3 regions of the Citrobacter sp. C1 genome follow, and region 2 is predicted to be linked to each of the others. Evidence: predicted binding sites of a transcription regulator. Region 2 holds the regulator's gene; each other region holds the start of a gene.
What was found. The regulator Fur, encoded in region 2, represses iron uptake genes when iron is present. The targets are predictions, from matches to a motif close to ATAATAATGAGAACNACTATCAA.
Positions count from the first base shown of each region.

Region 1: a site for Fur is predicted at 5,957-5,979, ahead of IB214_RS03030 (siderophore-interacting protein). Genes of this name have one in related genera too.
Region 3: a site for Fur is predicted at 5,636-5,658, ahead of bfd (bacterioferritin-associated ferredoxin). Genes of this name have one in related genera too.

Region 1 covers NZ_CP115035.1:609,771-620,247, reverse strand. Annotated here, with positions in the region: gene IB214_RS03050 (glycerol dehydrogenase) at 1-638, opposite strand, end outside; gene IB214_RS03045 (glycerone kinase) at 1,203-2,861, shown strand; gene cfa (cyclopropane fatty acyl phospholipid synthase) at 3,061-4,215, opposite strand; partial or broken gene IB214_RS03035 (helix-turn-helix transcriptional regulator) at 4,283-5,130, shown strand; gene IB214_RS03030 (siderophore-interacting protein) at 5,127-5,909, opposite strand; gene IB214_RS03025 (PadR family transcriptional regulator) at 6,148-6,768, shown strand; gene IB214_RS03020 (PAS domain-containing methyl-accepting chemotaxis protein) at 6,814-8,334, opposite strand; gene ygjG (putrescine aminotransferase) at 8,765-10,144, shown strand; gene IB214_RS03010 (tRNA-binding protein) at 10,234-10,477, opposite strand, start outside.
Region 2 covers NZ_CP115035.1:3,585,517-3,595,993, forward strand. Annotated here, with positions in the region: gene kdpD (two-component system sensor histidine kinase KdpD) at 1-2,433, shown strand, start outside; gene kdpE (two-component system response regulator KdpE) at 2,430-3,107, shown strand; gene pgm (phosphoglucomutase (alpha-D-glucose-1,6-bisphosphate-dependent)) at 3,206-4,846, opposite strand; gene seqA (replication initiation negative regulator SeqA) at 4,871-5,413, opposite strand; gene ybfF (esterase) at 5,609-6,382, shown strand; gene ybfE (LexA regulated protein) at 6,511-6,798, shown strand; gene fldA (flavodoxin FldA) at 7,079-7,609, shown strand; gene IB214_RS17415 (ryhB-regulated fur leader peptide) at 7,820-7,906, shown strand; gene fur (ferric iron uptake transcriptional regulator) at 7,899-8,351, shown strand; gene IB214_RS17425 (sigma 54-interacting transcriptional regulator) at 8,628-10,477, shown strand, end outside.
Region 3 covers NZ_CP115035.1:378,525-389,001, forward strand. Annotated here, with positions in the region: gene tusD (sulfurtransferase complex subunit TusD) at 1-323, shown strand, start outside; gene tusC (sulfurtransferase complex subunit TusC) at 323-682, shown strand; gene tusB (sulfurtransferase complex subunit TusB) at 689-976, shown strand; gene rpsL (30S ribosomal protein S12) at 1,102-1,476, shown strand; gene rpsG (30S ribosomal protein S7) at 1,572-2,042, shown strand; gene fusA (elongation factor G) at 2,139-4,253, shown strand; gene tuf (elongation factor Tu) at 4,324-5,508, shown strand; gene bfd (bacterioferritin-associated ferredoxin) at 5,693-5,887, shown strand; gene bfr (bacterioferritin) at 5,959-6,435, shown strand; gene IB214_RS01840 (A24 family peptidase) at 6,432-6,899, opposite strand; gene rpsJ (30S ribosomal protein S10) at 7,280-7,591, shown strand; gene rplC (50S ribosomal protein L3) at 7,624-8,253, shown strand; gene rplD (50S ribosomal protein L4) at 8,264-8,869, shown strand; gene rplW (50S ribosomal protein L23) at 8,866-9,168, shown strand; gene rplB (50S ribosomal protein L2) at 9,186-10,007, shown strand; gene rpsS (30S ribosomal protein S19) at 10,024-10,302, shown strand; gene rplV (50S ribosomal protein L22) at 10,317-10,477, shown strand, end outside.

The DNA of each region.
Region 1 (10,477 bases), 2.1 Mb from region 2:
TCTGCCAACAACGTATCATAACACAGGCGCGCCAGGCTCAATGCTGCCACGGTGGACTGTCCACCCGCCATGCTGGTCGCGCGGGCGTCATAACAGGCCTTCGCTTCAAACCAGGTAGAGAGCGCATCGCCCATCCCGGCAACCAACAAACGCACCGGCGCTTTAGCGATAATCGCGGTATCCATCACCACCATATCCGGGTTTTTCGGGTAGATCAGATACTCTTCAAACTCACCGGCTTCGGTATAAATGACCGACAGCGCGCTGGTTGGCGCATCGGTCGAGGCGATGGTCGGGATCACCACCACCGGCAGCTTCTGGTAATAGCCAATCGCTTTGGCGGTATCCAGCGTTTTGCCGCCGCCGATCCCGACCACGCCACGGCAACCGTGTTGCTTCAGAATGGCAATCAAACGATTAATTTCCACATGGCTGCATTCGCCGTTAAAGCGTTCCGCATGGCAGCTAATATCGTGATTATGCAGGCCATTGAGCACTTTCTCTCCCGCCAGATTCATCACGAAATCATCCGCAATCACAAAAAAGCTGTCCGCCAGATTTTTAGCATATTGACCAAATAAGATAGATGCATCAGGGCCCTGGAGATATTTGGCTGGAGATTGAATAACGTTTAGCATTCCTTTCATCCTCAAATAAGTACATGTTTTGACATGATGAGCCCTGGCATTGACCTGTTTAGCCTGATGCTAACGGCGAAAACAAAGCGCTACCGGAGCGATGCAATCACTGTATGGCGAGGCGAGCACAAAAAAATCATTCGTCTTTTTGTTCTGATATGAAACGGATAAAAAGAACATACGTTCCACATTGAAACAATTAACCCTAAAAAAGATAAGGTTTGCGATCCCGATCCGTTCCTTTAGCCCATATTTCTGTCACGCACAGAGGCCCGGTTTCGCCTTTTTGTTATCTAACGCCAGAATAACCGGCAAAAAAAAGCGCTCTGTCCCGAACAGCCCGCCCTGACGGCCGGTGAAAAAAGCCGCGTGGGTTCGCATTTAGCCATTTCCACTCGTCATTACGTTCCATTTAGGAACAAAAAACAATTTTTACGTTCCGAAATGAAACTCATTTTACTTGAGTTTTTTTCCGCGCTGACTCGGCCAGAATCTCTCCATCGCCTCCGCTACCATGACCATGCATTCGGGGGTTTGTTTAATACTCAACCTGCCGGAGCCGTTATGTCTCAATTCTTTTTTAACCAGCGTACCCATCTCGTTAACGATGTCATCGACGGTACGATTATCGCCAGTCCGTGGAATAACCTGGCACGCCTGGAGAGCGATCCGGCCATCCGCATCGTAGTGCGTCGCGATCTCAACAAAGAGAACGTCGCAGTGATCTCCGGCGGTGGCTCAGGTCACGAACCCGCCCACGTTGGATTTATCGGTAAAGGCATGTTAACTGCCGCGGTTTGCGGTGACGTGTTTGCTTCGCCGAGCGTCGATGCGGTACTGACCGCCATTCAGGCGGTGACCGGTGAGGCAGGCTGCCTGCTGATCGTGAAGAACTACACCGGCGATCGCCTAAATTTTGGCCTGGCCGCCGAGAAAGCGCGTCGGCTCGGTTATAACGTCGAAATGCTGATCGTCGGCGACGACATTTCGCTACCGGATAACAAGCACCCACGCGGGATCGCTGGCACCATCCTGGTGCACAAAGTTGCCGGCTATTTCGCCGAACGTGGCTACAACCTCGCTACCGTGCTGCGTGAAGCACAGTATGCGGCGAACAACACCTTCAGCCTGGGCGTCGCACTCTCCAGCTGTCATTTGCCACAGGAGACCGACGAGGCTCCGCGTCACCATCCGGGCCATGCAGAGCTGGGCATGGGCATTCACGGCGAGCCGGGTGCGTCGGTGATTGACACGCAAAACAGCGCGCAGGTGGTTAATCTGATGGTAGAGACGCTGATGGCCGCCCTGCCGGAAACCGGCCGTCTGGCAGTGATGATCAATAACCTCGGCGGCGTTTCCGTTGCCGAAATGGCCATCATTACCCGCGAACTGGCCAACAGCCCGCTGCACGAACGTATCGACTGGCTGATTGGCCCGGCCTCGCTGGTCACCGCGCTGGATATGAAAGGCTTCTCGCTGACCGCCATGGTGCTGGAAGAAAGCATCGAAAAAGCGCTGTTGACCGAAGTGGAAACCAGTAACTGGTCAACGCCCGTGCCCCCACGTGACATCACGACCGTGCCGTCATCTCAGCGCAGTGCACGCGTGGAATTTCAGCCTTCGGCTAACGAACAGGTTGCCGGGATTATTGAGCAAGTCACCGCAACGCTCGCCAATCTTGAAGCGCACCTCAATGCGCTGGATGCGAAAGTCGGCGACGGCGATACCGGGTCAACCTTTGCCGCAGGTGCGCGTGAAATTGCCGACCTGCTACATCACCAGCAGCTTCCGCTGGCTAACCTTGCCACGTTGTTTGCACTGATTGGCGAGCGCCTGACCGTGGTCATGGGGGGCTCCAGCGGCGTATTGATGTCAATTTTCTTCACCGCTGCCGGACAAAAGCTGGAGCAGGGTGCCGGGGTCGCCGATGCGCTAAATACGGGGCTCGCCCAGATGAAGTTCTACGGTGGTGCAGATGAAGGCGATCGTACGATGATTGATGCGCTGCAGCCCGCGCTAACATCGCTACTGGCACAACCACATAACCTGCAAGCCGCCTATGACGCTGCGCTGGCAGGCGCAGAACGGACCTGCCTGTCGAGCAAAGCCAACGCCGGGCGCGCGTCGTATCTCAGCAGTGATAGCCTGCTTGGTAATATGGACCCCGGCGCACACGCGGTGGCAATGGTGTTTAAAGCGCTGGCAGAGAGTGAGTTGGGCTAAGTTCTTCGTTCTACGGGTTATCAATGCCTGATGGCGCTTCGCTTATCAGGCCTACGGTTTGCTCACTTTTGTAGGCCGGATAAGGCGCTTGCGCTGATATCCGGCGAAGAAATGCCTGATGGCGCTTCGCTTATCAGGCCTACGGTTTGCTCGCTTTTGTAGGCCGGATAAGGCGCTTGCGCTGATATCCGGCAAAACATTAACGATAAACGCGAAGTCCGCCCTCTACGCCCCGGCTAAACAGCACCTGCCAAAGCTCGATATCTCTGGCACGGAATGCCCCAGCACACGCGCATAAATAGTAATTAAACATCCTTTTGAAGGTCGCGGAATAACGCGACGACAGCGTCGGCCATGCCTGGTTAAACCGTTCATGCCAGGCCATCAGCGTTTTATCGTAGTCGCTGCCGAAGTTATGCCAGTCCTCCATCACAAACCGCGATTCGCTGGCCTCGGCAATGTGGGAAATCGCCGGTAAACAGCCGTTTGGGAAGATATATTTATTGATCCACGGATCCACACTCATCCCTTTTTTATTGCTGCCAATGGTATGCAGCAGGAACAATCCATCGGGTTTTAAGCAGCGGTCGGCAATACTGAAATAGGTGTCGTAGTTTTTCGGGCCCACGTGTTCAAACATCCCCACGGAGACAATACGATCATAGTGTTTATCGAGGTCGCGATAATCCTGCAGCAGAATAGTGACATCCAGCCCGTCACAGCGCTGCTGCGCCATTTTCTGCTGTTCTTTCGAGATGGTAACCCCGTCTACCGCTACGCCATAATGGCGTGCGGCATATTCAGCCAGCCCGCCCCAGCCACAACCGATATCCAGCAAACGCATGCCCGGTTGCAATTGCAGCTTCTCACAAATCATTTTTAATTTGGCATTCTGCGCGTCGTCTAATGTTGTCGCGTCTTTCCAGTAGCCGCAGGAATATTGCATGTGGGGATCAAGCATCAGGGCGAAAAGATCGTTACCTATATCGTAGTGTTCTTTGCCGACAATCCAGGCACGGCTGCGTGATTGCAGATTAAACAAACGCGCGCTGGCAATGCGTAAAATATCTTTCAGATTGCCCGGCATTTTTTGGTCGAGTTTTGCTTTAAGGATTTTGCAGAACAGAATATCGAGCCGCTCGCAATCCCACCAGCCTTCCATATAGCTTTCACCCAGCCCTAACGAGCCTTGTTGCAGCACCCGTTTAAAGAAACCGGCATGGTGAAGTTGAATGTCCCAGGCGCGCGAACCATTAATCTGGATATCAGCCTGCTGGAGCAGGTCTTTCCCCATTCGGGTCCAGTTATCATTTGTTTCATTGACGATGACAGCATCAGAACACAGCGAATTCATGGTATTTACCAAAGGTGGACGAATAATTCTTACGCAAGATTATTATGGAAAACAGGGTGTATGTATTATGATTTGCGGACAAGATCTATCGAACAGAAGCCACATCACCGGAAGTATCAGGTATTTTTTATGGACACCCTCAGGCAAAAACAGTGGAGTTCTTTCCCGGATGATTCAATGGCGGAACTGCCGCAGGACGTGTACTTTCGTTCTTATGTCCTTGAAGCGAATAACCATGTTCCACCGCATTCACACGCATTTACCCAGTTTCATTTCGCCCGTAAGGGCAGCATGCGCATTGATGTCGCCGGTAAATGCTGGATAATTCCCGCACATTACGGTATCTGGATCCCGAATAATATTGAGCATGCGGTATGGGCGCTGGATGACGTGTATTTAGAGAATCTGGATATTAAGCCAGGCTTTCTTGAGAAGCGCATCGACGAGTGTAAAGTGGTGGCGATCAGTGATTTCGCCAGAGAGTTTATTCATTACGCCACCAACGTCATTTCAGGCCATTATGATAGCCAGTCAAAAGAAGGAAAACTGGTGAGCGTGCTGGTCGATATTATTTTGCAATTACCGGAAGTCGCCTTTGTATTACCCTGGCCGCAGGATGCAGAATTAACAAAAGTGTGCCGGACAATACAGGAATCTCCCGCACGGGAACACTCGGTGGAGTACTGGGCTAATCATCTTGGCATGTCCGCCCGGACTTTCTCGCGTCATTTCAAAAAAGAAACCGGGTTACCGTTCAGCGTCTGGAAGCAAAAGATGCGTATTCTGGAATCGGTGTTAATGCTGAAGAAAAATAAAAGCGTTACCGCCGTGGCGCTCGACGTGGGGTATTCAAGCACCGCGGCGTTTAGCTACGCGTTCCGCCAGGCATTTGGCGTTCCGCCGTCAAATTATTAATCAGCCGCTTTCCGCTGATGCCAGTAGGCTGCCGCACGCACCCGCTGCGGGTCAAACGCCTCGGTTTCAAAGCGGGCGCTCAAATTTTTTACCACTTTCCCTTCGCCGGTTACCCAGATGAAATAATCGTCTGCAGGCACCGTCAGCCGAGCCAGCGCGTCATCCACCGCCTGTTCGTCATGCCCGACAAACCACTGGATAGCAAACCCATCCAGATGGGCAAGGTAGTCCTGATACGCCGCATCCTGCACGCTTACCAGCGCCGTGACGTTCGGGCGTCGCGCTAAACGACTGAGCGCTTCCAGGCGACGGCGCAATGCGGGCATTCCCGATTCATCGCACACATAAACCTGATACGCATACTCTTCCGGTACCACCAGCGAGCCGCGCGGTCCGCCAATCGTCAGTGTATCCCCTGCACGGGCATGCATCGCCCACGTACTCGCCACGCCACCGTCATGAATATAAAAATCCAGCGCCAGTTCATGACGCGCATCATCGTATAGCGGCGTGTAATCCCGGGACGCAGGGCGCACACCGTCAGCCCAGACGATGCCCTCATCGGTAACCACCGGCGGCACAAAATGGCTGCCTGGCTCAGGAAAGAAAACTTTGGCGTGGTCATCAAAGCCGCGTGAGCTGAAGCCGTCCAGCGCCTCCCCGCCCAGCACGATGCGCTGAAAACCTGCGCTGATACGCTCAACGCGCAGGACGGTAAGTTCACGGAAGCGCAGTTCATTACGAACGCGCTGGGGGTAGCGTGAGGTGTTTTTTGTCATTTTTCGCCTTCGTGAGGATAATACGATATATCTAAATTAATATTCAAATGATAATGATTGCTAATAACAAAGATTGCAAGCATTTTTTTGATACACTCACAGCGTAAAACCCCCTTCTCATCACTGATGATAATTTACATAGAAATCAATCAATTAAAACACCATTCTATCACACACTTGCAAAGTCATAACTTTTAGATATAAATTAGATATATCGAAACAACATCTGGAGACTACCATGCAAAACCACCATGACGGTTGCTGCAAACATGCAGATCACCCACACGAAGGTTGCTGCAAAGGCGAAGAACATCGCCACGAAGGCTGCAACAGTGAAGGACATCACCACGAGCACGGCTGCGGGCATCGCCATGGTCGCGGTGGCGGCGGGCGTCGTCAGCGTTTCTTCGGTCACGGCGAATTACGCCTGGTGATTCTGGATATTTTGACCCGCGATGCCAGCCACGGCTATGAGCTGATCAAAGCCATCGAAACGCTGACCCAGGGCCACTACACGCCGAGTCCAGGGGTGATTTATCCGACGCTGGATTTCTTGCAGGATCAAGAGCTGATTGTCATCAGCGAAGAGGAAGGTGGGCGTAAACAGATCACGATCACGGCGCAAGGCCAGCAGTGGCTGGAGGAAAATCGCGAGCATCTGGCGCTTATTCATGAACGCGTTAAAGCACGCTGCGTTGGCTTTGAATTACGTAAAAACCCGCAGATGAAACGCGCGCTGGAAAACTTCAAAGCCGTACTGGATCTGCGGGTCAATCACGGTGACACCAGCGATGCGCAGATCAAAAAAATCATCGGTATTATCGATCGCGCAGCGCTGGATATCGCTCAACTGGATTAATCGGGTCATCGGGCGGAACCCGGTGTTCCGCCTGAATAGCTGCGCTTAATGCAGCACCGTCACCGCATCTTCCAGGCGCCCGGCGCGATGTTTCACCCGCACAGAAATTTGCGCGCTCTCTTCAACCAGCTCGGCATTTTTCTGCGTAATATTGCTCAACTCATTCACCGCACGGGTCAGGCTGCTCAGCCCGTCCGCTTGTTCCAGCGTCGAATGGCTGATTTGTGCAATCAGCTGGGTGACGTTCTGTACCTGCGCCACAATGTCGTCCATCGTGCGGCCAGCGGCGTGAACCTGGCTGGATCCGGACCGCACCTTGTCGGCACTGGCATCAATCAGCTTGCGGATGTCATTCGCCGCACTGGCGCTCCGGCTGGCAAGATGGCGTACTTCCCCTGCCACGACGGCAAACCCTTTCCCCTGCTCGCCCGCTCGCGCCGCTTCAACCGCCGCATTCAATGCCAGGATATTGGTCTGGAAAGCAATATCGTTAATCAGCGTGGTGATGGTGCCGATACGCTGGGTGCTGCTGGCGATATCGTCCATCGTTTTGATCACCGTCTCCATCGCCTCGCCTCCCTGCGTTGCCGCACTGCTGGCGGCAATCGAGAGTTTGTCAGCCGCAGATGCTGTCGCCGAGTTTTGCTTCACCGACGCCGCCATCTGGTTCATCGTCGTCACCGTTTCCTGCACGTTTTCAACCGTTTGCTGGGTGTGCTTGTTTAAATCATCGCTACCTTTTGCCAGCGTATCGCTGTCGTTACGCACGCAGGAAACCTGGCTTGAAACGTCGTGAATAAGCCAGCGGCACATTAATCCCAGTTGCCCCACCGCCCGCAGCATCAGGCCCAACTCATCGCTGCGGTTCAGGTGCGTCACGCTGTTGCGCTCGCCGGTCGCCACTTTCAGCGCCTGGCGGGCGACATTTTCTATCGGGCGTACAATTTGCCATTCGAAAATCGCCGCACCCGCCAGCATCACCAGCGCACTCACCAGCAGCAGCGGCCACGCCGCGCCCATTTGCTGCAACGCTGCCGCCAGCACGGCAAACATCAGTGTCATCACGCTGCGCACCCGCCAGCGAACCGGCAGCGCCGGCAGCTTTCCCAGCCAACTTTTACGCACCACGAGTCCCTTATGGATGCGTTTGTTGCAACGTCCTTCATTTAGCGCCTGATACAACGGCTCGACCGCTGCAATCTCCTCCTGCGTCGCCCGGGTTCGAATCGACATATACCCGGTCATTCGCCCTTCACGTACCATCGGCACCGCATTGGCTCGCACCCAGTAGTGATCGCCGTTTTTACAGCGATTTTTTACAATGCCGCTCCATGGCTCCCCCTGTTGCAGCGTGTACCACATATCAGCAAATGCCGCCTTGGGCATGTCCGGGTGACGAACCTGATTATGCGGCTTGCCGAGCAGCTCGCTCAGCTGATAGCCGCTAACCTGGACAAACGTGTCATTCGCATGAGTGATGTAGCTTTGTAAATCGGTAGTCGACATGAGGGTAATATCATCATCCAGCGGAGTATGCTGCTGACTAACGTAGGGATCAGAAGACATGGTTGCGTCCTATGCAGGTTATCTGGTTGTTAACTTTTTCGGCATATGTTATTTCGGCGATAATTTTTTTATCTTTAGTTGTTAAATTTGATTTAGATCGCAATTTGCGATTAAACCTCAGAATTTGTATGTTTTCTAATTCATTGATTTAAAATACTTTCATCCTGTAACTATTCAATCAAGCTTCACTCTGCGCACCGTCACAGTGCAACTTCTGCCTGTTTTTGGCGCAGAAGATCGCGTATCTCACCTGTTTTCAGAGAGTCAACCTGGGCAAAATACCGCCAAATGTTAACTTTTGGCATTAAATGTTTCACAAATGAAATGTATCATGGTGTTTATCCCGATTTTCGTTAAGCGCGCCGGGATGGCGTAATCCCTGCAATACTTAATTCAGTATCATGTGATACGCGAACTCCGGGAGCATATTTTGAACAGGTTACCTTCCAGCGCATCGGCCCTGGCCTGCAGCGCACACGCACTGAACCTCATCGAAAAGCGAACGCTTGATCATGAGGAAATGAAAGCACTTAACCGAGAGGTCATTGAATACTTCAAAGAGCATGTCAATCCGGGGTTCTTAGAGTATCGAAAATCTGTAACTGCCGGCGGGGATTACGGAGCCGTAGAGTGGCAAGCGGGAAGCCTGAATACGCTTGTCGACACCCAGGGACAGGAATTTGTTGACTGCCTGGGCGGTTTTGGAATTTTCAACGTGGGGCACCGTAATCCAGTAGTGGTCTCCGCCGTACAGAATCAACTCGCTAAACAACCTCTGCACAGCCAGGAATTACTTGACCCCTTGCGGGCCATGTTGGCGAAAACGCTCGCCGCACTGGCGCCCGGCAAGCTGAAATACAGCTTCTTTTGCAACAGCGGAACCGAGTCGGTTGAAGCGGCGCTGAAGCTGGCGAAAGCCTATCAATCGCCACGCGGCAAATTTACGTTTATTGCCACCAGCGGCGCGTTCCACGGTAAATCGCTGGGCGCACTGTCCGCGACGGCCAAATCCACGTTCCGTAAACCGTTTATGCCATTGCTGCCGGGCTTCCGTCATGTTCCGTTTGGTGACATTGACGCGATGCGTACCGTGCTCAGCGAGTGTAAAAAGACCGGTGACGATGTAGCTGCCGTGATCCTCGAGCCGATTCAGGGTGAAGGTGGCGTGATCCTGCCACCGCAGGGATACCTGACCGCCGTGCGCAAACTGTGCGACGAGTTTGGCGCGCTGATGATCCTTGATGAAGTGCAAACCGGCATGGGTCGTACTGGCAAGATGTTCGCCTGCGAGCACGAAAACGTGCAGCCCGACATTATGTGTCTGGCGAAAGCGCTAGGCGGCGGCGTAATGCCTATCGGTGCGACCATCGCTACCGAAGAGGTGTTCTCCGTGCTGTTCGATAACCCATTCCTGCACACCACCACCTTTGGCGGCAACCCGCTTTCCTGTGCGGCGGCACTCGCAACCATCAATGTCCTACTGGAGCAGAATTTACCGGCTCAGGCAGAACAAAAAGGCGATATGTTGCTGGATGGCTTCCGACATCTGGCGCGGGAATACCCGGATCTGGTGCAGGACGTACGCGGTAAAGGCATGCTGATGGCGATCGAATTTGTTGATAATGAGATCGGCTACAACTTTGCCAGCGAGATGTTCCGCCAGCGGGTGTTGGTTGCCGGAACGCTGAACAACGCGAAGACGATCCGCATCGAACCGCCGCTCACGTTAACCATCGAACAATGTGAGTTGGTATTACGCTCAACGCGTAAAGCGCTGGCCGCATTACGCGTCAGCGTAGAGCAAGTGTGACAGACGCCGGATGGCGCTGCACTTTTCCGGCCTACGGGATCACATGTAGGCCGGATAGGGCGTAACCGCCATCCGGCAGCATCACACGCTTACACAATCCGCACGCCTGCGGGCATCACGCGCTCTGGCGTCAACAGCACGCTTTCACTGCCATCGTCCGTTTCCGCACACAACAGCATGCATTCTGACGTTTCGCCGCGCATTTTCGCTTTTTGCAGATTACACAGCACCACCACCGTTTTCCCCATCAGCTCATCTTCGCGGTAGTAAGGCACCAGGCTGGTCACGGTTTGCAGCGTTCGTTCGCCGACATCGACCTGAACGATGTAGAGT
Region 2 (10,477 bases):
CACCGCGGGCGACGCATCAGCGAGTTCGATCTTGATGCGGCCCTCGCCCGCCGCCCGGCGCTGATATTAATGGACGAACTGGCGCACAGTAATGCGCCAGGCTCGCGCCATCCCCGCCGCTGGCAGGACATTGAAGAGCTGCTGGAAGCGGGCATTGATGTCTTTACTACCGTTAACGTGCAGCATCTGGAAAGCCTGAACGACGTGGTCAGCGGCGTGACCGGTATTCAGGTGCGTGAAACCGTCCCCGATCCCTTTTTCGATGCTGCCGATGATGTGGTGCTGGTCGATCTGCCGCCTGACGACTTACGCCAGCGCCTCAACGAAGGCAAGGTCTACATCGCCGGTCAGGCGGAACGGGCAATCGAACATTTCTTTCGCAAAGGTAATTTAATCGCCCTGCGCGAACTGGCCCTACGCCGTACCGCCGATCGAGTAGACGATCAAATGCGCGCCTGGCGAGGACGACCGGGAGAGGAAAAAGTCTGGCACACCCGCGACGCTATTTTGCTGTGTATTGGACACAATACCGGCAGTGAAAAGCTGGTACGCGCCGCCGCACGTCTGGCTGCTCGCCTTGGCAGCGTGTGGCACGCGGTGTATGTCGAAACCCCGGCGCTGCATCAGCTCCCGGAAAAACAGCGCCGTGCGATCTTAAGCGCGCTACGGCTGGCACAGGAACTGGGTGCGGAAACCGCCACCCTTTCCGATCCCGCCGAAGACAAGGCGGTGATTCGCTACGCCCGGGAGCATAACCTGGGAAAAATTGTGCTGGGACGGCCAACCACGCGCCGCTGGTGGCGCAGCGATTCCTTTGCCGACAAGCTGGCTCATCGTGCCCCGGATCTCGATCTGATGATTGTCGCGTTGGACGAGCCTCCACCACGCGCAGCAGCCCAAACCATGGATACTCGCACTTTTAAGGATAAATGGCGGGTACAAATTCAGGGCTGTGTGGTGGCCGCCGCGCTGTGCGCCATCACCACGCTGATTGCCATGCAATGGCTGGTTACTTTTGATGCCGCCAATCTGGTGATGCTCTATCTGTTAGGCGTGGTGGTTATCGCCCTGTTTTATGGTCGTTGGCCCTCGGTAGTGGCGACCATGATCAACGTCGCCAGCTTCGATCTGTTCTTTATTGCGCCACGCGGGACGCTTGCCGTCTCAGACGTCCAGTATCTGCTCACTTTTGCGGTCATGTTAACGGTTGGTCTGGTTATTGGGAATCTGACCGCAGGCGTGCGCTATCAGGCGCGGGTCGCGCGTTATCGGGAGCAGCGAACGCGTCATCTGTATGAGATGTCCAAAGCGCTGGCCGTGGGACGTAGCCAGAAAGATATCGCCACCACCAGCGAACAGTTTATCGCCTCCACCTTTCAGGCCCGCAGCCAGGTGTTATTGCCGGATGAGCACGGAAAGCTGGCACCGCTGACAGAGCAGCAGGGCATGACGCCGTGGGATGACGCCATTGCCCAATGGAGTTTTGATAAAGGACAACCGGCAGGTGCCGGCACCGATACCCTCCCCGGCGTGCCGTATCAAATCTTGCCGCTGAAAAGCGCTGACAAAACGCACGGGCTGCTGGTAGTGGAGCCGGGAAACCTGCGTCAGTTGATGATCCCGGAACAGCAGCGTCTGCTGGAAACCTTTACCCTGCTGGTTGCCAGTGCGCTCGAACGCCTGACGCTGACCGCCAGCGAAGAACTGGCGCGATTGGCCAGCGAACGAGAGAGCATCCGCAACGCTCTGCTGGCGGCCCTCTCCCATGATTTACGCACGCCACTCACGGTGCTGTTCGGTCAGGCGGAGATTTTAACGCTGGATCTCGCCAGCGAAGGTTCTCCCCATGCCCGCCAGGCCAGCGAAATTCGCCAGCACGTGCTCAATACCACCCGGCTGGTCAATAATTTGCTGGATATGGCGCGGATCCAGTCTGGCGGCTTTAATCTTAAGAAGGAGTGGTTAACGCTGGAAGAAGTAGTAGGTAGCGCCCTGCAAATGCTGGAACCTGGCTTAGCCGCGCCGATTAATTTGTCGCTTCCGGCGCCGTTGACGCTGATTCACGTTGACGGTCCACTGTTTGAACGGGTGCTGATTAACCTGCTGGAAAACGCCATTAAGTACGCAGGTCCACAGGCGCAAATCGGCATTGATGCGCAGGTAGAAGGTGAGCATCTGTTTCTGGATGTATGGGATAATGGCCCCGGCATTCCAGCGGGCCAAGAGCACGCTATTTTCGACAAGTTCTCCCGGGGAAACAAAGAATCCTCAGTACCGGGCGTAGGGCTGGGACTGGCTATTTGTCAGGCGATTGTGAACGTACACGGCGGGACGATTACCGCCCACAATCGACCGCAGGGTGGCGCATGCTTCCGTGTTACACTCCCGCAGGAAACGCCCCCTGAACTTGAAGATTTTCATGAGGATATGTGACAAACGTACTGATTGTTGAAGATGAACAGGCCATTCGCCGCTTTCTGCGCACCGCGCTGGAAGCCGATGGCCTGCGCGTTTACGAAGCAGAAACGCTGCAACGTGGCCTGCTGGAAGCGGCCACGCGAAAACCCGATCTCATCATTCTCGATCTCGGCCTGCCGGACGGTGACGGCATCGATTTTATTCGCGACCTGCGACAATGGAGTGCCATCCCGGTGATTGTGCTTTCTGCCCGCAGTGAGGAGAGCGACAAAATCGCCGCGCTGGACGCCGGTGCCGATGATTATCTCAGCAAACCGTTTGGTATTGGCGAGCTGCAGGCGCGTTTACGCGTGGCCTTACGCCGCCACGCAACCGGGCAAACGCCCGAACCGGTGGTTCAATTCTCAAACATTAAAGTGGATATTGCCGCGCGGCTGGTACACCGTGGTGAAGAGGAAATACATCTGACGCCGATTGAGTTTCGCCTGCTTGCGGTCCTGCTGAACAACGCGGGTAAAGTACTCACCCAACGCCAGTTGTTAAACCAGGTATGGGGACCCAATGCCGTCGAGCACAGCCACTACCTGCGAATCTATATGGGGCACTTGCGCCAGAAGCTCGAGCTGGATCCGGCCCGTCCACGTCACTTTATTACCGAAACCGGGATCGGCTATCGGTTTATGCCGTGAACAGATGCTGAATAAAAAAGCCGGATCAGCATATAAGCTATCCGGCTTTTATAATTCATGCCGGATGGCGACGCGAGCATCGTCATCCGGTCTACGCCTTATGCGTTTTTCAGCACTTCGCTGACAATCTCAACCGCTTCTTTCTCAATCTGCTGGCGATGCTCAGCGCCGAGGAAGCTTTCACAGTAAATCTTGTAGGCGTCCTCGGTGCCGGACGGGCGTGCGGCAAACCAGCCGTTGTCGGTCATCACCTTCAGACCGCCAATGGAGGCACCGTTACCTGGTGCAGCGGTCAGACGTGCAGTGATCGGGTCACCGGCAAGCGTACTGGCGCTAACCATTTCCGGAGACAGTTTAGACAGCGCAGCTTTCTGCGCAGACGTCGCGGGAGCCTGTAAACGGTTGTAGCTTGGCGCACCAAAGCGCGCGGCCAGCTCATTATAGTGCTCCTGCGGGTTCTTACCGGTAACCGCGGTAATTTCCGCTGCCAGCAGGCACATGATGATCCCGTCTTTGTCCGTCGACCATGGCGTACCGTCGAAACGCAGGAATGACGCGCCCGCGCTCTCTTCACCGCCAAAGCCAAAGCTGCCGTCAAACAGACCGTCAACGAACCATTTAAAGCCAACCGGCACTTCCACCAGCTTGCGACCCAGGTCATTCACCACGCGGTCAATCATCGCGGAGGACACCAGCGTTTTACCGACAGCAACCTCTTTGCCCCACTGCGGACGATGCTGGAACAGGTAGTTGATTGCCACCGCCAGATAATGGTTCGGGTTCATTAACCCAGCCGGGGTAACAATGCCGTGACGGTCGTAGTCCGGATCGTTGGCAAACGCCAGATCGAACTTATCACGCAGCGCCAACAGACCCGCCATGGCACACTCAGAAGAGCAGTCCATACGGATGGCGCCATCTTTGTCGAGATGCATAAAGCGGAAGGTCTGATCAACCTGATCGTTAACGATGGTCAGATTCAGTTTGTAGTGCTCAGCAATACGCTTCCAGTATTCGATACCGGAGCCACCCAGCGGATCAACACCCAGCGTCAGGCCCGCTTTCTGGATCGCGGCCATATCGACGATGTCTGCCAATCCTTCAACGAACGGTTGCACCAGATCCTGTTCTTTCACGTGACCCGACGCCAGCGCCGCATCCAGTGAAATACGTTTCACGCCGTTAAGGCCATCGGCCAGTAGTGCATTGGCCCTGTCTTCCACCACTTTAGTGACGTTAGTATCTGCCGGACCACCGTTTGGCGGGTTGTATTTAATCCCGCCATCCTCCGGCGGGTTATGGGACGGTGTGATCACAATACCGTCAGCCAACGGGCCGCCTTTTTTGTTGTGGACCAGGATAGCGTTAGACACGGCGGGCGTTGGCGTATAGCCGTTATTTTCCTGCACGATGACATCAACACCGTTTGCCGCCAGCACTTCCAGTACAGAGATAAATGCCGGTTCAGACAGCGCGTGAGTGTCCTTGCCCACATAACAAGGGCCAGTAATTCCGTTTTTCGCACGTTCTTCAGCAATCGCTTGAGCGATAGCCAGAATGTGCGGTTCGTTAAAACTGTGACGACCTGCACTGCCGCGATGCCCGGACGTACCGAACTTAACGGCGTGCTCTGCATTCCCTGCTTCTGGTTTCAGTACATAGTACTGTGCCGTCAGTTGGGCGACGTTAATCAGATCACTCTGTTGTGCAGGTTGACCTGCACGATTGTGGATTGCCATTGCCTGGTCCTTCTAATGCAAGGATTAAATTGTTCCGCAAACCTTTTCAATCAATTCCGCAGGGAATTGCATTGACTGCATGATGTGTTCAACCATGCTGCATTTACGGCCGGTATTCGTGTTGGTGATCACCCAATACGGCGTGCCTGGCACGTGTTTCGGCTTGGTTTGATTACCATTTTTCAGCAGCGTCTGTTCATCCGCTGCAAAATAGACGCGCGTGCGACCATGCAACGATTCTGTTGCCTCGGCAAACGCGTGTTGATCCAGTGAATAGAGTGTAGACAGCACCAGCATAAAGCGATTCACTGCTTTTTTCTGTTCCGCATATTCATCGGAAAGCAGCAGTTCACGCATGGCGCGCACTTTGTCTTTTACAGGGTTAACCGGCTTGGCTTCCACGACAGGTTGCACGGCGCGGACGTCTTTCACCACCGGCGTGGCAGGCTGTGATGCGGCGGAAAACTTCAACATACGCCGTAAAATGTCGGATGCGCTCTCGCCGATATGCTTGGTATGGCTGGCAATATAGCTATAGAGTTCATCATCAACTTCAATCGTTTTCATCTTAATCCAGTGCGGTGTTTAGCTGAATACAAGTTGTTGGGACTGTACACGCGTAGTGTAAAGGCAAATCCCAACAGCGGATAGCGTCAAGCCCGATGGCCGGAAAAACTCGGAGTAACCGTAGTTGTTGCAGCCGTGTGGCAGAATGGTCAACATGATACCCTAACCCGCTAGCGTGAAAAAAAGAACTTTGCCATGAAATTGAATATCCGAGCGCAATCTGCACAAAACCTGCACAATAATTCTCCCATCGTCCTGGTGCACGGGCTGTTTGGCAGCCTGGACAATCTGGGCATACTGGCCCGCTCTCTGGTTGTCGATCACAATATCATCCAGGTTGATATGCGAAATCATGGCCTCTCACCCCGTTCTCCGGAGATGAACTACCCGGCGATGGCGCAAGATCTGCTGGATACGTTGGATGCCCAACAGATAGAAAAAGCCACCTTTATTGGCCATTCAATGGGGGGCAAAGCCGTGATGGCGCTAACCGCCCTGGCACCGGAACGTATCGATAAGCTGGTGGCTATCGATATTGCCCCGGTTGATTACCAGGTCCGCCGTCACGATGAGATATTTGCGGCGATTAATGCGGTGACGGATACAGAAGCCGCGTCGCGCCAGCAGGCGGCTAGCGTGATGCGCCAACATCTTAAAGAAGAAGGCGTGATCCAGTTTCTGCTGAAATCATTTATAGACGGTGAATGGCGCTTTAACGTCCCGGTATTGTGGGATCAGTATCCGCATATTGTCGGCTGGGAAACCATTCCGGCCTGGGATCACCCGGCGCTGTTCATCCCTGGGGGGAACTCACCGTACGTTACTGAAGCGTATCGAGCCCCATTGCTGGCGCAATTTCCCCAGGCACGGGCACATGTCATTGCCGGCGCGGGCCATTGGGTGCATGCAGAAAAACCCGAAGCCGTGCTGCGCGCCATCCGTCGTTATCTGACAGAACAGGCTAACTGATTAAAAACTCAGCGTCCGCGCGCGATTACGTGCGTGGGCGTTGGCGCGCCTCCCCTGCTGATGTATGATGGCGCGCTATCCATCCGGGCAGACGCCTGGCTGATTGTTTCCCCGAAGTCACCAAGATCATGGCCAAAGAACAAACGGACCGTACGACATTAGATCTGTTCGCGCAGGAGCGTCGCCCGGGACGACCCAAAACCAATCCGCTTTCGCGTGATGAACAGTTACGTATTAACAAACGTAATCAGCTTAAACGCGACAAAGTTCGTGGGCTTAAGCGTGTCGAACTGAAACTGAACGCCGACGCCGTTGACGCGCTGAATGAGCTGGCTGATGCGCGTAATATGAGCCGCAGTGAACTCATTGAAGAAATGCTGATGATCCAACTCGCCACATTGCGTGGTCAGGCATAGTCTGAAATTCTGCTCTATACCCTAAATAATTCGAGTTGCATCAAGGCGGCGACGCAGCGAATCTCCAGGAGTGTACATAAGTACGTGACTGGGGTGAGCGAGGAAAGCCAACGCACATGCAGCTTGAAGTATGACGGGTATAAATCATAAATCGTGTAGCACAGAGTGCAGTCCAGCGTGTTTGCTGTTTCCGCATGCCTGACTGTTCTGCTATGATTGCCCTTATCCGTGGGCAATGCGCCACCACCATTTCAATAAGTTTCAAGAGGTTATTTTACTCATGGCAATCACTGGCATCTTTTTCGGCAGCGACACCGGTAATACCGAAAACATCGCAAAAATGATTCAAAAACAGCTTGGTAAAGACGTTGCCGATGTACATGACATTGCAAAAAGCAGCAAAGAAGACCTGGAAGGGTATGACATTCTGCTGCTCGGCATCCCGACCTGGTACTACGGCGAAGCGCAGTGTGACTGGGACGACTTCTTCCCGACCCTCGAAGACATTGATTTTAACGGTAAACTGGTTGCTTTGTTTGGCTGTGGCGATCAGGAAGATTACGCAGAATATTTCTGCGATGCGTTAGGCACGATTCGCGACATCATCGAACCGCGCGGCGCAACCATCGTCGGTCACTGGCCAACGGCGGGTTACCACTTTGAAGCATCCAAAGGTTTGGCTGACGACGACCACTTTGTCGGCCTGGCTATCGATGAAGATCGCCAGCCTGAACTGACCGCAGAACGCGTTGAAAAATGGGTTAAGCAGATTTCAGCAGAACTGCATCTCGACGAGATTATTAACGCCTAATTTCGTGCGGCGCAGATCTTCATCTGTGCCGCATCAATAGATAAAACCAATCAAAATAATTGCTACAAATTTGTAACTTTCTCGCCTGACCCTGTACAATGGCTGGATGCCAATCGGGTATTGCACAGTGTGTTTGTTGGCGATACCACGTTTTGATTAACAATATTTGCCAGAGGCTTGCAGTTTTCATTTAGGCGTGGCAGTTCTATAATGATACGCATTATCTCAAGTGCATTTTCTGTCACTTCTTTTAATGAAGTGAACCGTTTAGCTACAGGACAGATTCCGCATGACTGACAACAATACCGCATTAAAGAAGGCTGGCCTGAAAGTAACGCTTCCTCGTTTAAAAATTCTGGAAGTTCTTCAGGGACCGGATAACCATCACGTCAGTGCGGAAGACTTATATAAACGCCTGATCGATATGGGTGAAGAGATTGGTCTGGCGACCGTGTATCGCGTACTGAACCAGTTTGATGATGCCGGTATCGTGACCCGCCATAATTTCGAAGGGGGCAAATCCGTCTTCGAACTGACTCAACAGCATCATCACGATCACCTGATTTGCCTCGACTGTGGCAAAGTGGTCGAATTCAGCGATGACTCTATCGAAGCGCGCCAGCGTGAGATTGCCACTAAACATGGTATTCGTTTAACGAACCATAGCCTCTATCTTTACGGCCACTGCGCTGAAGGCGATTGCCGCGAAGATGAGCATGCGCACGACGGTGTTGCAAAATAAGTTTTGAATCACGTCAGTCCCCCGCTCAACGTTGAGCCGGGGATTAACGTATCAGTAAAATTTAAGTACGAAATAGTCACAATCACCGCCAACCATCCGCCGACTATCCGCAAAATGTGATAACCTCCCCCGCGGCTAAATCAAAATAACACGCGTAGAAAACGTGATGACTCAAAAACTCCAAATGAGCCATGATGTCCCACAACATTTTATTTTTGTTACTTTTATATGCGCACCAGACGTTAGAACCCGCATGGAACAGTTAAGAGGCTCACGGTGTTAAAAGAAGAGATCTTTGCATTTTTGGCAGAAGAGACCCGTCATTTTTCTTTTGACTCGCTGGACGACTTTCATACGGCCCAAACGATGGCAGAACACTTCAATGTGAAGCGTAATACCATCAGCCACTATCTGAATCAGCTCATTGACGATAATCTGGTCATAAAACTGAATACCCGGCCCGTCTATTTTCTGCACAAAGCCGTTTTTGAAGAACAGTTTTTTCGTGTCAGTCAATCCGTCTTCTCAGGCGCCGCTGAGCTAAAAAAGCATCAATATAAACAACAAGACACGTTTGCCGGATTGATCGGTTCCCAGGGAAGTTTAGTCCCCGTTATAGAAAAATTGAATACCGCGATCTGTTATCCCCCTCACGGTCTGTCAGTAATGCTGTATGGCCCGACCGGCAGCGGTAAGAGCATGCTGGCACAATTATCCTGGCAGCGAGCTGTGGAGAAGAAAATCCTGCCCCCCACCGCGCCATTTATTGCGTTCAATTGTGCTCAATATGCCAACAACCCTGAATTACTTTCGAGTCACCTCTTTGGCTATATCAAAGGTGCATTTACAGGGGCAGATAAAACCAGCGAAGGACTTCTGCAAAAAGCCGATGGAGGGGTGCTATTTCTGGATGAGATCCACCGCTTACATCCGGAGGGTCAGGAAAAGTTATTCACCTTTATGGATACCGGGCGTTTTCGTCGCATGGGGGAAAGCGAAAAAGAAATCAGCGCTCAGGTCAGACTGGTTTTCGCCACAACCGTCTCGCCCAAAGAGTATTTTCTGGAAACGTTTATACGTCGTATCCCGCTGAATATTGCCATTCCTTCGTTGGAACAGCGCGGTGAAGCGGAAAAAATCCAGTTTATTTATGCCTTTTTCCTGCATGAGTCGAAACTGCTCAAGCGCAATATCAAACTGTCCCCACAGGTGCTGAACGTCTTAAAACGACACATCTACAGCGGAAATATCGGTGAATTAAAAAATACCATCACCTGCCTGAGTGCCACGCGTTTTGCAAAGTCTCAAGCAGATCAGTGCCTCTCTTTACACTTAGACGATCTACCAGACAGCTTTATGCCGCATGGTGTGCAAATTAATCACCAGGTTGTAGGAACCGCTGTCGTATTTACCCCTTCGATGACGCTACAGCAATTGGTTCTCCCTGTAGTACCGTTGAACCATTTTATTAGTGAATTCTGGGATAAGATCTTCAGCCTGTTTCAGCAAAATAGCGAAAATGTACTGCTCCCAGAAGTCTCTCGTGAAATCGATACGCTGTTCGATAAGATCATATTTAACCCAACGGCACAAAACGATCACCCGACCATTTATTCACATCTCAATACTATCCAGGATATTGTTCAGCAGATAGAAAGCAAACATTCGGTCCAATTTAACGGTAATCGACTGTACGGCTTAGCATGGTATTTATTCACTAAAAATAAGCAGGGTAATGACGGCATCCTGGCGCATAAAAAAACGCTCAAAAATTTACATCAGTATATTAGCCAATATTTGGCAGAAGAGAACCTGATTGCGAGTATGTTATCAACACAGATCGCCCAGCGATTTGATCTCAAGATTACCCAGGAAGATGACGTTTTCTTCACGCTATATTTGAAAAGTATGAAGATGGTGACCGTTGCACCACGAACCAAAGCGGTCATTCTGGCACATGGCTATGCAACGGCCAGCAGTATTGCCAATGTCGTGAACCGCATGTTGGGTGAAACCCTTTTTGCCTCCTTCGATATGCCTATCGACACGGCCATCAAAGATATCGCCAGTAATATACTGCAGTACATTAATGATAATGATATGTCCAATGGGCTGGTCATTCTGGT
Region 3 (10,477 bases), 1.8 Mb from region 2:
AATTTGCTCACGCATTGATTGAAGAAGGTCATGAGTTAAGCCGTGTCTTTTTCTATCGTGAAGGCGTGTATAACGCCAATCTGCTGACGTCGCCCGCCAGTGATGAATTTGATCTGGTTCGCGCCTGGCAACAGCTTAATCAACAGCATGGCGTAGAGCTAAATATCTGCGTGGCAGCGGCGCTACGCCGCGGCGTTGTTGATGAAACTGAAGCAGAGAGGTTGGCGTTGGCTGGGGCTAATTTACAAGCGGGTTTTAACCTTAGTGGGCTGGGTTCGCTCGCTGAGGCATCCCTGACGTGCGATCGCGTGGTGCAGTTCTAATGAATCGAATCGCTTTTGTATTTTCCACCGTGCCTCACGGGAGCGCATCGGGCCGTGAAGGTCTGGATGCACTACTGGCGACATCAGCACTAACAGAAGATCTCGGCGTCTTTTTTATCGGGGACGGCGTCTTCCAAATCCTGCCAGAGCAAAAACCTGATCTCATTCTGGCACGGGACTATATTGCGACCTTCAAATTGTTGGGGCTGTACGATATAGAACAATGTTGGCTGTGCGCTGCCTCATTGCGCGAACGTGGCCTTGATACGGACATGAAATTCGTTGTCGATGCGACGGTACTTGAACCTGAAGAACTGCGCCGTGAACTGGGCAACTATGACGTCATTATGAGGTTCTAAACGCGCATGCTGCATACTCTACATCGCTCAGCGTGGCTGACTGACTTCTCCTCCCTGCTGCGTCTTGTTGGCGCAGACGATGAGCTTTTATTGCTTCAGGACGGCGTGACTGCAGCCATAGAAGGCAGCCGTTTCCTTGAAACGCTGCAAAATGCCTCCATTAAGGTTTATGTACTGGAAGAAGACATTAAGGCTCGCGGGTTGGGTGGTCAAATTTCAGACAGTGTCGTCAGGGTTAGCTATACTGACTTCGTCAGACTTACGGTGAAGCATCCCAACCAGATTGCCTGGTAATTGCGGGATCGTTGTATATTTCTTGACACCTTTTCGACACCGACCTAAAATTCTGCGTCCTCATATTGTATGAGGTCGTTTTATTACGTGTTTACGAAGCAAAAGCTAAAACCAGGAGCTATTTAATGGCAACAGTTAACCAGCTGGTACGCAAACCACGCGCACGCAAAGTTGCAAAGAGCAACGTGCCTGCGCTGGAAGCCTGCCCGCAGAAACGTGGTGTATGTACCCGTGTATATACCACCACTCCTAAAAAACCAAACTCCGCACTGCGTAAAGTATGCCGTGTGCGTTTGACTAACGGTTTTGAAGTGACTTCCTACATCGGTGGTGAAGGTCACAACCTGCAGGAACACTCCGTGATCCTGATCCGTGGCGGTCGTGTAAAAGACCTTCCGGGTGTTCGTTACCACACCGTTCGTGGTGCGCTTGACTGCTCCGGCGTTAAAGACCGTAAGCAATCACGTTCCAAGTATGGCGTGAAACGTCCTAAGGCTTAATGGTTCTCCGTTAAGTAAGGCCAAACGTTTTATATTAATGTCAAACTAAACTCTTAGAGTTTTGGACAATCCTGAATTAACAACGGAGTATTCCCATGCCACGTCGTCGCGTCATTGGTCAGCGTAAAATTCTGCCGGATCCTAAGTTCGGATCAGAGCTGCTGGCTAAATTTGTAAACATCCTGATGGTAGATGGTAAAAAATCTACTGCAGAAACCATCGTATACAGCGCCCTGGAGACCCTGGCTCAGCGCTCTGGTAAAGATGGCCTGGAAGCCTTTGAAGTAGCCCTCGAAAACGTGCGCCCGACTGTCGAAGTTAAGTCTCGCCGCGTTGGTGGTTCTACTTATCAGGTACCAGTTGAAGTCCGTCCGGTTCGTCGTAATGCTCTGGCAATGCGTTGGATCGTTGAAGCTGCTCGTAAACGCGGTGATAAATCCATGGCTCTGCGCCTGGCGAACGAACTTTCTGATGCTGCAGAAAACAAAGGTACTGCAGTTAAGAAACGTGAAGACGTTCACCGTATGGCAGAAGCCAACAAGGCGTTCGCACACTACCGTTGGTAATCCCTTCGGAGTAATAGTCACCAGGCGGGCGCTTCCTGTAAGCAGCCCGCTTTGGGCTACTTAAATTGAACGCCTAAAAGATAAACGAGGAATCAAATGGCTCGTACAACACCCATCGCGCGCTACCGTAACATCGGTATCAGTGCGCACATCGACGCCGGTAAAACCACTACTACCGAACGTATTCTGTTCTACACCGGTGTAAACCATAAAATCGGTGAAGTTCATGACGGCGCAGCCACCATGGACTGGATGGAACAGGAGCAGGAGCGTGGTATTACTATCACCTCCGCAGCGACTACTGCATTCTGGTCTGGTATGGCCAAGCAGTATGAACCGCATCGCGTAAACATCATCGACACCCCGGGGCACGTTGACTTCACAATCGAAGTAGAACGTTCCATGCGTGTGCTTGATGGTGCAGTAATGGTTTACTGCGCAGTTGGTGGTGTTCAGCCGCAGTCTGAAACCGTATGGCGTCAGGCTAACAAATATAAAGTTCCACGCATTGCGTTCGTTAACAAAATGGACCGTATGGGTGCGAACTTCCTGAAAGTTGTTGGTCAGATCAAAACCCGTCTGGGCGCGAACCCTGTTCCGCTGCAGCTGGCTATTGGTGCTGAAGAACATTTCACCGGTGTTGTTGACCTGGTGAAAATGAAAGCCATCAACTGGAACGAAGAAGACGCAGGCGTAACCTTCACTTATGAAGATATTCCGGCAGACATGCAGGAACTGGCTGAAGAATGGCACCAGAACCTGATCGAGTCCGCTGCAGAAGCTTCAGAAGAGCTGATGGAGAAATACCTCGGTGGTGAAGAACTGACTGAAGAAGAGATCAAGACTGCTCTGCGTCAGCGCGTTCTGAACAACGAAATCATCCTGGTAACCTGTGGTTCTGCGTTCAAGAACAAAGGTGTTCAGGCGATGCTGGATGCGGTAATTGATTACCTGCCATCCCCAATCGACGTACCTGCGATCAACGGTATTCTGGACGACGGTAAAGATACTCCGGCTGAGCGTCACGCTAGCGATGAAGAGCCGTTTGCTGCTCTGGCATTCAAAATCGCTACCGACCCGTTCGTGGGTAACCTGACCTTCTTCCGCGTGTACTCTGGCGTGGTTAACTCCGGTGATACTGTTTACAACCCAGTGAAATCGGCTCGTGAACGTTTTGGTCGTATCGTACAGATGCACGCCAACAAGCGTGAAGAGATCAAAGAAGTTCGCGCGGGCGATATCGCGGCTGCGATCGGTCTGAAAGATGTGACAACTGGTGACACCATTTGTGATCCAGACCACGTGATCATTCTGGAGCGTATGGAATTCCCTGAGCCGGTAATCTCCATCGCGGTAGAACCGAAAACCAAAGCTGACCAGGAAAAAATGGGTCTGGCTCTGGGCCGTCTGGCTAAAGAAGACCCGTCTTTCCGCGTATGGACTGACGAAGAATCTAACCAGACCATTATCGCCGGTATGGGTGAGCTGCACCTCGACATCATCGTTGACCGCATGAAGCGTGAATTCAACGTTGAAGCGAACGTCGGTAAACCTCAGGTTGCTTACCGTGAAGCGATTCGCGCGAAAGTTACCGATATCGAAGGTAAACACGCTAAGCAGTCTGGTGGTCGCGGTCAGTACGGTCATGTTGTTATCGACATGTACCCGCTGGAGCCGGGTTCAAACCCGAAAGGCTACGAGTTCATCAACGACATCAAAGGTGGTGTAATTCCTGGCGAATACATCCCGGCCGTTGATAAAGGCATCCAGGAACAGCTGAAATCTGGCCCGCTGGCTGGCTATCCGGTTGTTGATCTGGGCGTGCGTCTGCACTTCGGTTCTTACCATGACGTTGACTCCTCTGAGCTGGCGTTTAAACTGGCTGCTTCTATCGCCTTCAAAGATGGCTTTAAGAAAGCGAAACCTGTTCTGCTTGAGCCGATCATGAAGGTTGAAGTAGAAACGCCGGAAGAGAACACTGGTGACGTCATCGGTGACCTTAGCCGTCGTCGTGGTCAGTTGAAAGGTCAGGAATCTAACGCTACTGGTGTTCAGATTCATGCTGAAGTTCCGCTGTCTGAAATGTTCGGATATGCAACTCAGCTGCGTTCTCTGACCAAAGGTCGTGCATCTTACTCTATGGAATTCCTGAAGTATGATGATGCGCCGAACAACGTTGCTCAGGCCGTAATCGAAGCCCGCGGTAAATAAGCCGCAGGTTAAAAACCAAAATCCCGTGCTCTCTCTATAAGGGGAGAGCACTATAGTAAGGAATATAGCCGTGTCTAAAGAAAAATTTGAACGTACAAAACCGCACGTTAACGTCGGCACCATCGGCCACGTTGACCACGGTAAAACTACACTGACCGCTGCAATCACCACCGTACTGGCTAAAACCTACGGCGGTTCTGCTCGTGCATTCGATCAGATCGATAACGCACCGGAAGAAAAAGCACGTGGTATCACCATCAACACTTCTCACGTTGAATATGACACCCCGTCTCGCCACTACGCACACGTAGACTGCCCGGGCCACGCCGACTATGTTAAAAACATGATCACCGGTGCTGCGCAGATGGACGGCGCGATCCTGGTTGTTGCTGCGACTGACGGCCCGATGCCGCAGACTCGTGAGCACATCCTGCTGGGTCGTCAGGTTGGCGTTCCGTACATCATCGTGTTCCTGAACAAATGCGACATGGTTGATGACGAAGAGCTGCTGGAACTGGTAGAAATGGAAGTTCGTGAACTTCTGTCTCAGTACGATTTCCCGGGCGACGATACTCCGATCGTTCGTGGTTCTGCTCTGAAAGCGCTGGAAGGCGAAGCTGAGTGGGAAGCTAAAATCGTTGAACTGGCTGGCTACCTGGATTCTTACATCCCGGAACCAGAGCGTGCGATTGACAAGCCGTTCCTGCTGCCTATCGAAGACGTATTCTCCATCTCCGGCCGTGGTACTGTTGTTACCGGTCGTGTAGAGCGCGGTATCGTTAAAGTTGGCGAAGAAGTTGAAATCGTTGGTATCAAAGAGACTGCTAAGTCTACCTGTACTGGCGTTGAAATGTTCCGCAAACTGCTGGACGAAGGCCGTGCTGGTGAGAACGTTGGTGTTCTGCTGCGTGGTATCAAACGTGAAGAAATCGAACGTGGTCAGGTACTGGCTAAGCCGGGCTCTATCAAGCCGCACACCAAGTTCGAATCTGAAGTTTATATCCTGTCCAAAGACGAAGGCGGCCGTCATACTCCGTTCTTCAAAGGCTACCGTCCGCAGTTCTACTTCCGTACTACTGACGTGACTGGTACCATCGAACTGCCGGAAGGCGTAGAGATGGTAATGCCGGGCGACAACATCAAAATGGTTGTTACCCTGATCCACCCGATCGCGATGGACGACGGTCTGCGTTTCGCAATCCGTGAAGGCGGCCGTACTGTTGGTGCGGGCGTTGTTGCTAAAGTTCTGAGCTAATTACTCGTTAATTAGTTTTGAATTGAAAAGGGCGCTTAGGCGCCCTTTTTGCTGCCTGATATTTGACACCTGTAATATTTATTCGCATTTTTCGCAAGCCGCGTCGGCATACAAACAGTATTGTGCTATTGTAATCATAACTATTCTCATTTACACTTTGCGCATAAATTGAACGGGAGCGATCATGTACGTTTGTTTGTGTAATGCGATAAGTGATAAAAAAATTCGTCAGGCTGTTCGCCAGTTTCATCCGCAATCTTTTCAACAATTACGAAAATTTATTCCTGTTGGAAATCAATGTGGTAAATGCATTCGCGCTGCGCGTGAAGTGATGCAAGATGAATTAACACAAATGCCAGAATTTAAAGAGATCGCCTAAGTCACACTCTTTTTTTTGACATCCCTGTAGCCCCATCTACGCTCTAAGAGTGGAAGCGGAGGGACTATAAAATGAAAGGTGATGTTAAAATCATAAGTTATCTCAATAAACTATTGGGAAATGAGCTTGTCGCGATCAACCAGTATTTTCTTCATGCCCGAATGTTTAAAAACTGGGGGCTGACTCGGCTCAATGATGTTGAGTACCATGAATCTATTGATGAGATGAAACACGCCGATAAATACATTGAGCGTATTTTGTTTTTAGAAGGGCTCCCAAATTTACAGGACTTGGGTAAGTTGGGGATTGGCGAAGACGTTGAGGAGATGCTTCAGTCAGATCTTCGACTTGAGCTGGATGGCGCAAAAGATTTACGTGAAGCCATTGCCTATGCCGATAGCGTTCATGACTATGTCAGTCGGGATATGATGATAGAGATCCTCACCGACGAAGAAGGGCATATCGACTGGCTCGAAACGGAGCTGGATCTGATTGGAAAACTGGGATTGCAAAATTACCTGCAGTCGCAAATTAAAGTCAGTGACTAAAAGCCCCGTACCAGATTTACCCCGCCAATAATAAAACCCGCAGCCGCCAGATAGGGTCCAAAAGGCAGCGGGTTTTTTAGTCCTTTTTTTCCGTGTCTTACATAATCAGCTCCCATCATGCAGCACGCTAAACAAGCCGCAAGGAAGACCAATAGTGGTAATGACTCCCACCGATGCCAGGCACCCAAGGCGGCGAGGAATTTTACATCACCATAGCCTAATCCCTCATACCGCCGCACCAGGCGGTAACTCCAGTAGAGCAGCGAAAATGCGCTATAGCCTGCTATGGCTCCCCAAAGTGCGTTGGATAACAGTGCCGGTTTACAGCACTGGTAGTAAATAAGACCGCACCAGAGCAGAGGGCAGGTCAACTTGTCGGGTAATAACCCGGTACGTAAATCCTGGGCCCAAAGTAGCCCGCATAATGAAATGTAGAAAAACAGAAAGGGGAGGTCGGCGTACATGCGCGAATCCTTTGTGGAAATAGATGCCACCTTCAAGAAATCGTGCTGACCATACAAGGCTTGATTGCTCATTCTGTTGGCTTCCTTCCGGAGAAATTACGATGAACAAAAACCTCTGCATTCAGAGCGGAATCGGGCTCGCATTACTGGTTGAGTGATTAATATCTACACGGCACTTGCGTAAGGCTGAGATTTACGTATAATGCGCGGGCTTGTCTAATATTGACAGCGGTTCGATATGAGCCACCGGTACTGCGAAAGCGATACCAGACAATGTTCCCAATCGGGGAACTCTGTAAGAACGGTTACACTCTCCCATCAATCGTAATGGGTTTGAGGAGTAACTATTTCGTCTATAAAATAATTGGAGCTCTGGTCTCATGCAGAACCAAAGAATCCGTATCCGTTTGAAAGCGTTTGATCATCGTCTGATCGATCAATCAACCGCGGAAATCGTCGAGACTGCCAAGCGCACTGGTGCGCAGGTTCGTGGTCCGATCCCGCTGCCGACCCGCAAAGAGCGCTTTACCGTTCTGATCTCTCCGCACGTTAACAAAGACGCGCGTGATCAGTACGAAATTCGCACTCACAAGCGTCTGGTTGACATCGTTGAGCCAACTGAAAAAACCGTTGATGCTCTGATGCGTCTGGACCTGGCTGCCGGTGTAGACGTGCAGATCAGCCTGGGTTAATCAGGTCATCGAGCGATTGAGAGGTTGATACAATGATTGGTTTAGTCGGTAAAAAAGTGGGTATGACCCGCATCTTCACTGAAGATGGCGTATCTATCCCAGTAACCGTTATCGAAGTTGAAGCAAACCGCGTTACTCAGATCAAAGATCTGGCTAACGATGGCTATCGCGCTGTTCAGGTTACCACTGGTGCTAAAAAAGCTAACCGTGTAACCAAGCCGGAAGCTGGTCACTTTGCTAAAGCTGGCGTAGAAGCTGGCCGCGGCCTGTGGGAGTTCCGTCTGGCAGATGGTGAAGAATACACCGTTGGTCAGAACATTAGCGTTGAACTGTTTGCTGACGTTAAAAAAGTTGACGTAACCGGTACCTCTAAAGGTAAAGGTTTCGCTGGTACCGTTAAGCGCTGGAACTTCCGTACCCAGGACGCGACTCACGGTAACTCCTTGTCTCACCGCGTTCCGGGTTCTATCGGTCAGAACCAGACTCCGGGCAAAGTGTTCAAAGGCAAGAAAATGGCAGGTCAGATGGGTAACGAGCGTGTCACCGTTCAGAGCCTTGACGTAGTACGCGTTGACGCTGAGCGCAACCTGCTGCTGGTTAAAGGTGGTGTTCCGGGTGCGACCGGTTGCGACCTGATCGTTAAACCAGCTGTGAAGGCGTAAGGGGATAGCAATGGAATTAGTATTGAAAGACGCGCAGAGCGCGCTGACTGTTTCCGAAACTACCTTCGGTCGTGATTTCAACGAAGCGCTGGTTCACCAGGTTGTTGTTGCTTATGCAGCTGGTGCTCGTCAGGGTACTCGTGCTCAGAAGACTCGTGCTGAAGTAACTGGTTCAGGCAAAAAGCCGTGGCGCCAGAAAGGTACCGGCCGTGCGCGTTCAGGTTCTATCAAGAGCCCGATCTGGCGTTCCGGTGGCGTAACCTTCGCTGCTCGCCCGCAGGACCACAGTCAAAAAGTTAACAAAAAGATGTACCGCGGCGCGCTGAAAAGCATTCTGTCCGAACTGGTACGTCAGGATCGTCTGATCGTTGTCGAATCATTCTCTGTAGAAGCGCCTAAAACTAAGCTGCTGGCACAGAAACTGAAAGACATGGCTCTGGAAGATGTGCTGATCATCACCGGTGAGCTGGACGAAAACCTGTTCCTGGCTGCGCGCAACCTGCACAAGGTTGACGTACGCGATGCAACTGGTATCGACCCGGTTAGCCTGATCGCCTTCGACAAAGTCGTAATGACTGCTGATGCTGTTAAGCAAGTTGAGGAGATGCTGGCATGATTCGTGAAGAACGTTTGCTGAAGGTGCTGCGCGCACCGCACGTTTCTGAAAAAGCGTCTGCTGCGATGGAAAAAACCAATACCATCGTTCTCAAAGTTGCTAAAGACGCGACCAAAGCAGAAATCAAAGCTGCTGTGCAGAAACTGTTTGAAGTCGAAGTCGAAGTCGTTAACACCCTGGTTGTTAAAGGGAAAGTTAAACGTCACGGACAGCGTATCGGTCGTCGTAGCGACTGGAAAAAAGCTTACGTCACCCTGAAGGAAGGCCAGAATCTGGACTTCGTCGGCGGCGCTGAGTAAGTCGGAGGAGTAATACAATGGCAGTTGTTAAATGTAAACCGACATCTCCGGGTCGTCGCCACGTTGTTAAAGTGGTCAACCCAGAGCTGCACAAGGGCAAACCTTTTGCTCCGCTGGTTGAAAAAAACAGCAAATCCGGTGGTCGTAACAACAATGGCCGTATCACCACTCGTCACATCGGTGGTGGTCACAAGCAGGCTTATCGTATCGTTGACTTCAAACGCAACAAAGACGGTATCCCGGCAATTGTTGAACGTCTTGAGTACGATCCGAACCGTTCCGCGAACATCGCGCTGGTTCTGTACAAAGACGGCGAACGTCGTTACATCCTGGCCCCTAAAGGCCTGAAAGCTGGCGACCAGGTTCAATCTGGCGTTGATGCTGCAATCAAAGCAGGTAACACCCTGCCGATGCGCAATATCCCGGTTGGTTCTACCGTTCATAACGTAGAAATGAAACCAGGTAAAGGCGGTCAGCTGGCACGTTCCGCTGGTACTTACGTTCAGATCGTTGCTCGTGATGGTGCTTATGTCACCCTGCGTCTGCGTTCTGGTGAAATGCGTAAAGTCGAAGCAGACTGCCGTGCAACTCTGGGCGAAGTTGGCAATGCTGAGCATATGCTGCGCGTTCTGGGTAAAGCAGGTGCTGCACGCTGGCGTGGTGTTCGTCCTACCGTTCGCGGTACTGCGATGAACCCAGTCGATCACCCACATGGTGGTGGTGAAGGTCGTAACTTTGGTAAGCACCCGGTAACTCCGTGGGGCGTTCAGACCAAAGGTAAGAAGACCCGCAGCAACAAGCGTACTGATAAATTCATCGTACGTCGCCGTAGCAAATAATTTTAGAGGATAAGCCATGCCACGTTCTCTCAAGAAAGGTCCTTTTATTGACCTGCACTTGCTGAAGAAGGTAGAGAAAGCGGTGGAAAGCGGAGACAAGAAGCCCCTGCGCACTTGGTCCCGTCGTTCAACGATCTTTCCTAACATGATCGGTTTGACCATCGCTGTCCATAATGGTCGTCAGCACGTTCCGGTATTTGTTTCCGACGAAATGGTCGGTCACAAACTGGGTGAATTCGCACCGACTCGTACTTATCGCGGCCATGCTGCTGATAAAAAAGCGAAGAAGAAATAAGGTAGGAGGAAGAGATGGAAACTTTAGCTCAACATCGCCATGCTCGTTCTTCTGCTCAGAAGGTTCGCCTTGTTGCAGACCTGATTCGCGGTAAGAAAGTGTCGCAGGCTCTGGATATTCTGACCTACACCAATAAGAAAGCGGCTGTACTGGTTAAGAAAGTCCTGGAATCTGC